DNA from 2 places in the Ensifer sp. Root423 genome. Region 1 is predicted to be linked to the other one. Evidence: riboswitches for the same ligand, from Rfam matches in the RefSeq annotation. Region 1 holds a riboswitch; the other holds the start of a gene.
What was found. A riboswitch is a leader RNA that binds a small molecule or an ion and turns the genes downstream of it on or off. The one in region 1 is predicted to bind cobalamin.

Region 1 (3,953 bases):
GGTGTTGCCGCCCTGCGGCACGATCGCCGTGCGGGTGGCGCTCGCGAGCTTCATGATGCGCGAGACCTCGTCGACGTTGGCCGGACGCAGGACCATCGGCGTCGTGCCGCGGTAAAGTCCGCGCGATTCGACGAGATAGCGCGCCTTGTCGGCTTCGTCCGTCAGCACGTTGGTGTTGCCGACGATCTCGGCGAAGGAAGCGATGAGTTCGGGAGAGGGAAGGGTGGTCATGGGCCTCACTTCGCATTGCGCCTGCGCGCGCTATCGGATCGGTCGATCTGAGGATCTGGTCCTCGGTTCCTGGTCGGCGGCGATCATAACCGCAATTGGTGCCGTTCGATGAGGGTGGGTGCGGAGAAGATGCCGCACACTATCTTACCCTCGTGGTGCCGCCGCCCGTTGTAACCGGTCGATGATGGCTTCCCCCAACCCGTCCGAAGGGATCGGCCCGAAGGCGATGGTCTCTGCGCCGCTGGCATCCGCCCGCTTCATATAGTCGAAGAGATTGGCGGCGGCTTCGCGCAGATTGCCAGTCGGGCTGAGATCGAGAACGACGGCCGCCTGCTCTTCGCCGGCGATCCGATTGCCGCCGAAACGGATCAAGGCTTCGCCGGCATGCACCTCGGCGGCATCGAGCCGGACGGCAGCGCCGGGCGCGTAGTGCGAGGCGAGCATGCCCGGCGCCTCGATCGTCGCTCCCGCCGTCTCCGGCCGGGTCACCGGACGACCAAGCAGGCGTTCGATCTCGGCGGCATCGAGGCCACCCGGCCGAAGCAACCGGATCTCGTCGCCGTCGACCTTGATGATCGTCGACTCAAGGCCGATTTGGGCCTGGCCGGCGTCGAGGATCAACTTCAGTTTGTCGCCGAGATCGGCTTCCACATGGACCGCACTGGTCGGGCTGATTTTGCCCGACGTATTGGCACTGGGCGCGGCCAGTGGTCGCCCGAAGTGAGCGATTACCCGGCGCGAGAAACCGTCGGGCATGCGGATGCCGAGCGTGTCGAGGCCGGCGGACGCCAGCGCATGAACCGTGCTGTCGGCGCGCTGCCGAAGGATCAGCGTCAGCGGGCCGGGCCAGAAGGCTTCGGCCAGCTGCCTCGAAATCGGATCGAAATGCACATGGGCTTCGGCCATCGCCATGTCGGAAACATGCGAGATCAGCGGATTGAAGCGCGGGCGCCCCTTCATCTCGTAGATGCGACTGATCGCATCGGGATTGGTAGCGTCGGCGGCAAGGCCGTAGACGGTCTCGGTCGGAATGGCGACCGGCTCGCCTTCGCCAAGAACGGCGCAGGCGCGCGCGATCGCGCGGTCCGGTTCTCTATCCGTGTCGATGATCTCAGCCATGCCGTTTCCTTTCCGACGCTTCCTTAACGGACGCACCGGAAAAACAGAACGATTTTCTTTGAAGGAACCGGTTCGGCTCAGAGGCTGCGAATGATGCGACGCAACGCGTCATCCTTGGCGCCAAGCATCAGTACGTTTTTCAGCGCGACCTTGGGATCATCCGTGCGAAACAGCAGCCCGTTGTCACGAAAGTTGCGGTTGATGACCATTTGCCCGGCTTGGGCGCCCGGTTCGATGGCGACGGCGAAGTACATGCGTGAATAGCCGGGCTGGATACTCTCGAAAAAATGCGTCTCGTCGCCCAGGTTGCAGAAGAAGTTGGCGAAGTAGAAGGACCAGGTGATGTCCTTGGAGGGAGTAACCGGCGTACGCGCCGCCGTCACGTGACAGTAGCCGAGATGCGGCCGGCCGACGAGCGTGCGGTGGAAGATCATCTTCGGGAACTGGATCGAGTTGTGGAACCCGTTGATCCGCTTATGGGTCGTGTCGCCGGCGGTGCTGAGCTTCTTGCCCGTCCTGTCTGCGACTTCCTCATAGCTCAAATACCGGCGTTCGCTCGGCAACCATTGCCTGCGGTTGATCCGGCCCGTACGCAGGAATTCGGTATGAACCGCCACCTTCGGCGGGATTGTCGGCAGCTTCTCGGCTGTCGCGTCGTAGTATCTCAACTTTGCCATGATCGTCAGCGCGCCATCTGCCTGCCTGCAGGACCTCTCTCGTCCGCCGGCTAGGCTAGCGGCTCATGGTTAATGAATGATTTCGTCCTGGCTGCATCATTAGCGTTCTCTATCTGACGCGATGTCGCAAACGGGCGAAGCCCTCCCGCATCTGCGCCGACCGCGCCGCAAAAGTCGGCAATTGCCCAAGATGTGATCTATCTATATGTTTGCAATGTAAAAATTCTAAGACGGTGGCCTTTTGTGGCGGTTTTTTCCGTGTCGTCATTCTGGAATTGGATGTCGCTATCGGGCAGCTGCCAAGGTGACTTCCGCGATTACATATCCTTACTCAAGGTGCCGTCTTCGAAGGGAAGATGGAGAATTGGGAAGCCGGTCAAATCCCGGCGCTGCCCCCGCAACGGTGGTGGAGCGAAAGCCTCGGCAAAGGCCACTGGACGGTTCGTCCGGGAAGGCGCCGGGCAGGTCCGAAAGGACGGCTCCTGAGCCCGGAAACCAGCCTTGACGGACATAACCGTAACGGGTTGCGGCGGGCAGCCGGATCGGAGCCTCAAACGCATGGGCGTGCGCCCGTGCGGGTTCCTGTCCTGCCTCTCCGAAACATGGCGCATGAGGACAGGACATGGACACCAGAAACGATATGCTTCGAAAGCTGAAGGGCAGGCAGGACGGCTACAGCCTCGACCGGGCCTTTTACATCGATCCCGACTACTACAGGCAGGATCTGGAAAACATCTGGTACAAGGATTGGCTGTTTATCGGCCATGACTGCGAGATCCCGCGGGCCGGCAATTACTTCACCGTCCAGGTCGGCGACTACCCCGTTGTCATCACCCGCGACCGCCAGGGCGCCATCCGGGCTCTGCACAATTCCTGCCGCCACCGCGGCTCGCGCGTCTGCACGCAGGCGAAAGGCTCGTCGGCAAAGCTTGTCTGTCCCTATCACCAGTGGACCTACGAACTCGACGGCTCGCTGCTCTTTGCCCGGCAGATGGGAGAGGATTTCGACAAGGCCGCCCACAGTCTGAAGCCGATCCATTGCGAAACGGTCGGCGGCTACATCTTCATCAACCTGTCGGAAAAGCCGATGGATTTCACGGCGTTCCGCGACATGGCCTTGCCGTATCTCGCGCCGCATCGGCTCGGCGAAACCAAGGTCGCGTTCGAAAGCACCATCATCGAGAAGGGCAACTGGAAGCTCGTCTGGGAAAACAACCGCGAATGCTACCATTGCGCCGCCAATCATCCGGAACTCTGCCGCACCTATCCTGAGGCGCCGACGGCGACCGGGGTGCAGGGCGCCAAGGATGATCCTGTGATCGCCGAACATTGGGCGAAGTGCGAGGCCGAGGGCCTGCCGAGCGAATTTAAGATGTCGCCGACCGGTCAGTTCCGCGCCGCCCGCATGCCGCTTGTCGACAATGCCGAAAGCTACACCATGTCGGGCGCCCGCGCCGTCAGGCGGGCCCTGTCCGCCGACGTCTCCCAGAGCCAGATCGGCACGCTCTTGATGTTCCACTATCCCACCACCTGGAACCATGTGCTCGCCGACCACGCCATCACCTTCCGGGTGCTGCCGCTCGGGCCCGAACTGACGCAGGTGACGACGAAGTGGCTCGTCAACAAGGATGCGGTCGAAGGCGTCGACTACAATCTAGATGAACTGACGCATGTCTGGACCGAGACCAACGACCAGGACCGTCAGATCGTCGAGGAAAATGCCTTCGGCATCCGCTCACCGGCCTATGAGCCCGGTCCCTATTCGCCCGAGCACGAGGGTGGCGTGATGCAGTTCGTCGAGTGGTACTGCAAGTTCATGGAGCAGCGCCTTGCCGGCGACGCGGCTCCGCTTTCAAGGGTCGCCTGACATGCAGATGGCCTCTTCGTTTCACCATTTCGACGCGCTCCACGTCTGGATCGACCGGC
Region 2 (3,953 bases), on a different contig from region 1:
TCGACGGCGTCGCGCTTGAAGTCGACCAGCTCGGTCGACATGTGCACCCTGATGCTGATATTGGGATGCGCGGTCTGAAACGAGGCGAGGCGCTGGCCGAGCCAGCTCGAAACGACGGTCGGGAGCACGGAGATGTGCAGGTGATGCTCGGTCTTGTCGGCGATCTCCGAGAAGGCTGCCCCTAAGAGATCGATCGCTTCGGTCACCTTCGGCGCCAACTGCCGCCCGGCGCCAGTCAATCGCATCTCGCGCGGAAGCCGGACGAACAGCGGCGCGCCGATGCGATCTTCCAACAGCCGGATCTGATAGCTGACGGCCGCCTGCGTCATGCTGAGCTCTTCGGCGGCGCGGGTGAAACTCAGGTGCCTGGCGGCGGCCTCAAAAGCGCGCACCGCACTCATGGGAGGAATCTTGCTCATGGAACTGAGATAAGCATTCTTTATGCCAGCATGCGAGAAATCGCTTTGCGCGAAACGGCAAAAACCCTCACTTTTTTCGCGAACACACGACCTCTTAGAGAAGTGAGGATAGCAATGCTTAGCGCAATGCGATCAACGATTTACTATGTTCTGAACTGGGCCGATAAGACCCTCAGCCCCTCCGTTGCCATCGATACCTTCAACGAGTTCCAGCTCCGGGATATCGGCTTGACGCGGGACCAGGAGCACATTCGCCCGCGCATCGGCGATACAGCCGATCCGTGGCACTGGCCCGAGGAAGAGGCCTCATCCGTGCCGCAAACCTCGGCAGGCTGCAAGGGCGCGAGCAAGCCACGGGCCATGGCGGTCTCGCCGCGTGCGCAACCCGGCGAAAACAAGGACGTCAGCATCCTGCTTTGCGATTGAGCGAGTGCCGAGACGCGACGGGCCTGGATCGCCTAGTGCAGCATCCGGCCCGCGTGATGGCTCCATCGAAATTTCTCCCCAAAACCCTGCGAGCGCTGCGGCGCTTGTTGCCGTTTCGGCGGCGAGACGAAGCCCCCGACGGAGAGCCGTTTCAAAGCGCCGTTTACTCTCCGTTATCCACACTGCAAAAGAAAAGACCCTCCGCACGGGCCGTCCGGCACCTCACACCTATTGACGTAGATTTGCGATGAACTACTATATCTAGTGTTCGAGGTTCTTCCGATTCGCAAGGATTGGGAGCTAAGACGGGAATACGGTGCGCCGGCGGGTTTCCGCTGAGGCTATGCCGTAGCTGCCCCCGCAACTGTAGACGGCGAGCGACTGTCCGGATTTGGACCACTGAGGCATGAGGCCTCGGGAAGGTCGGGATGGCAGCTTTGACCCGTAAGCCAGGAGACCTGCCTCGATCACCAAACGTCCACGGGCGGGGTGTCCGGAGGGGTTGAGTGCGTGGCAGGATGAGCCTGCCCGATCATCTCGACGTCTCCCCGGCAGCCCGTCGAAAGCTTCGGGGTGAAGTCATGCCAGTTTCTTCCAGTTCAGATCCACCTTCTGCGGACGGGTGCGCGTTGTTGCGCGCCTGATTGAAAGGCCGCGCCTTGAAAACCCGCATCCGCGGAATTCCTGAGCGCCCGACCAAAACGAGCCGGCCCGGTTGCGTAACCGACCTTGGGCCAGCTTGACGACGTCAACTCCGGTCGAGTCGACCGGGGAGCGATGTTTCGTGTCCAATCGCCAACACCACGGTTCGCGTTCGCGCGATCCGACGACTTTTTGCGCCCATTTGCCAGACCCTACGAGGAACCCATGTCGATCACCGTCTACAGCAAACCAGCCTGCGTCCAATGCACCGCCACAACCCGTGCGCTCGACCGCCAAGGCATCGATTATCGCATCGTCGATATCTCCGAGGATTCCGATGCATTCGCGCTGGTGCAGGGTCTTGGCTATCGGCAGGTCCCGGTCGTCGTCGCCGGCGAGCGGCATTGGGCGGGTTTCCGCCCGGACATGATCAGCGCGCTTTCCTGAAGGACGCGGGCGATGGGCCTGATCGTCTATTTTTCCAGTCGCTCGGAAAACACCCATCGCTTCGTCGAAAAGCTCGGCCTTCGCGCCGCCCGCATACCGCTCAGGGAAAGTATGGACGCACTTACGGTCGCAGAGCCCTATGTGCTGATCGTGCCGACCTATTGCGGCGACGATGGCCGCGGGGCGGTGCCGAAGCAGGTCATCCGCTTCTTGAACGACGCGGGCAACCGCTCTCACATCCGCGGCGTGATCGCAGCGGGCAACAGCAATTTCGGCGCGACCTACGGGATCGCCGGCGACGTGATTTCGGCCAAGTGCCGGGTACCCTATCTCTACCGGTTCGAGCTGCTCGGGACCGACGAGGACGTCGCCAATGTCAAAAACGGGATGGAACGATTTTGGACGTCACGACACTCGAACGCCCCTTGAAGGCGACGGAAGCAGCGCTCGACTATCATGCGCTGAACGCAATGCTGAACCTCTATGACGAAGAGGGACGGATCCAGCTCGACAAGGACCGGCAGGCGGCGAAACAGTACTTCCTCCAGGACGTCAACCAGAACACGGTGTTCTTCCATAACCTCCGGGAAAAACTCGATTATCTGGTGACCGAGGGCTATTACGAGCAGGAAGTGCTGGACCAGTATTCCTTCAACTTCGTGCGCGATCTCTACGATCATGCCTATTCAAAGAAGTTCCGCTTTCCGACCTTCCTCGGGGCGTTCAAATACTACACGTCCTATACGCTGAAGACCTTCGACGGAAAGCGCTACCTGGAACGCTACGAAGACCGTGTCTGCATGGTGGCGATGGCCTTGGCGCGCGGCAACGAGGGGCTTGCCCGCGATCTCGTCGACGAGATCATCTCCGGCCGCTTCCAGCCGGCAACGCCGACTTTCCTCAACGCCGGCAAGAAGAGCCGCGGCGAGCTCGTCTCCTGCTTTCTGCTCCGGATCGAGGACAACATGGAGAGTATCGGCCGCGCCATCAATTCGGCGCTGCAGCTTTCCAAGCGCGGTGGCGGCGTGGCGCTGTCGCTCACCAACATCCGCGAGATGGGCGCGCCGATCAAGCAGATCGAGAACCAGTCATCCGGCGTCATCCCGGTCATGAAGCTGCTCGAAGACAGTTTCTCTTACGCCAACCAACTCGGCGCGCGCCAGGGAGCCGGTGCTGTCTACCTGCACGCCCACCACCCCGACATCATGCGCTTCCTCGATACCAAGCGCGAAAACGCCGACGAGAAGATCCGCATCAAGACGCTGTCGCTCGGCGTCGTCATCCCCGACATCACCTTCGAGCTCGCCCGCAACAACGAGGACATGTATCTGTTCTCACCCTATGACGTGGAGCAGGTCTATGGCGTGCCCCTCACCGAGATTTCGGTGACCGAGAAGTACCGCGAGATGGTCGAGGATGCCCGCATCCGCAAGCGCAAGATCAAGGCGCGCGACTTCTTCCAGATCATCGCCGAGATCCAGTTCGAGAGCGGTTATCCCTACATCATGTTCGAGGACACGGTGAACCGGGCAAACCCGATCGCCGGGCGCATCACCATGAGCAATCTCTGCTCGGAAATCCTGCAGGTGAGCGAAGCGAGCGCGTTCAACGACGACCTCTCCTACAAGCACATGGGCAAGGATATCTCCTGCAATCTCGGTTCGCTGAACATTGCCGCTGCCATGGACAGCCCGGATTTTGGCCAGACGATCGAAACCTCGATCCGCGCCCTCACCGCCGTCTCCGAAATGAGCCACATCTCGTCCGTGCCCTCGATCGAAAAGGGCAACGACGACAGCCACGCGATCGGCCTCGGGCAGATGAACCTGCACGGCTATCTCGCCCGCGAGCGCATTTATTATGGCTCCGAGGAAGGCATCGATTTCACCAACATCTATTTCTACACGGTGACCTATCACGCCATCCGCGCGTCGAACCGGCTGGCGGTCGAGAAGGGCAAGAGCTTCGCCGGCTTCGAAAACTCGAAATACGCGTCGGGTGACTATTTCGACAAATACA

Region 2: another riboswitch for cobalamin. It lies ahead of nrdH (glutaredoxin-like protein NrdH); the one in region 1 lies ahead of ASD01_RS31070 (aromatic ring-hydroxylating oxygenase subunit alpha).

Annotation. Positions count from the first base shown of each region.
Region 1 is NZ_LMEG01000045.1:498,950-502,902, reverse strand. Features, by position in the region: gene ASD01_RS31085 (FAD-binding oxidoreductase) at 1-231, opposite strand, end outside; gene ASD01_RS31080 (L-threonylcarbamoyladenylate synthase) at 376-1,350, opposite strand; gene ASD01_RS31075 (DUF6656 family protein) at 1,428-2,027, opposite strand; cobalamin riboswitch at 2,345-2,545, shown strand; gene ASD01_RS31070 (aromatic ring-hydroxylating oxygenase subunit alpha) at 2,650-3,894, shown strand; gene ASD01_RS31065 (FAD-binding oxidoreductase) at 3,896-3,953, shown strand, end outside.
Region 2 is NZ_LMEG01000043.1:126,593-130,545, reverse strand. Features, by position in the region: gene ASD01_RS25955 (LysR substrate-binding domain-containing protein) at 1-401, opposite strand, end outside; gene ASD01_RS25950 (hypothetical protein) at 546-845, shown strand; cobalamin riboswitch at 1,100-1,325, shown strand; gene nrdH (glutaredoxin-like protein NrdH) at 1,713-1,934, shown strand; gene nrdI (class Ib ribonucleoside-diphosphate reductase assembly flavoprotein NrdI) at 1,947-2,363, shown strand; gene nrdE (class 1b ribonucleoside-diphosphate reductase subunit alpha) at 2,333-3,953, shown strand, end outside.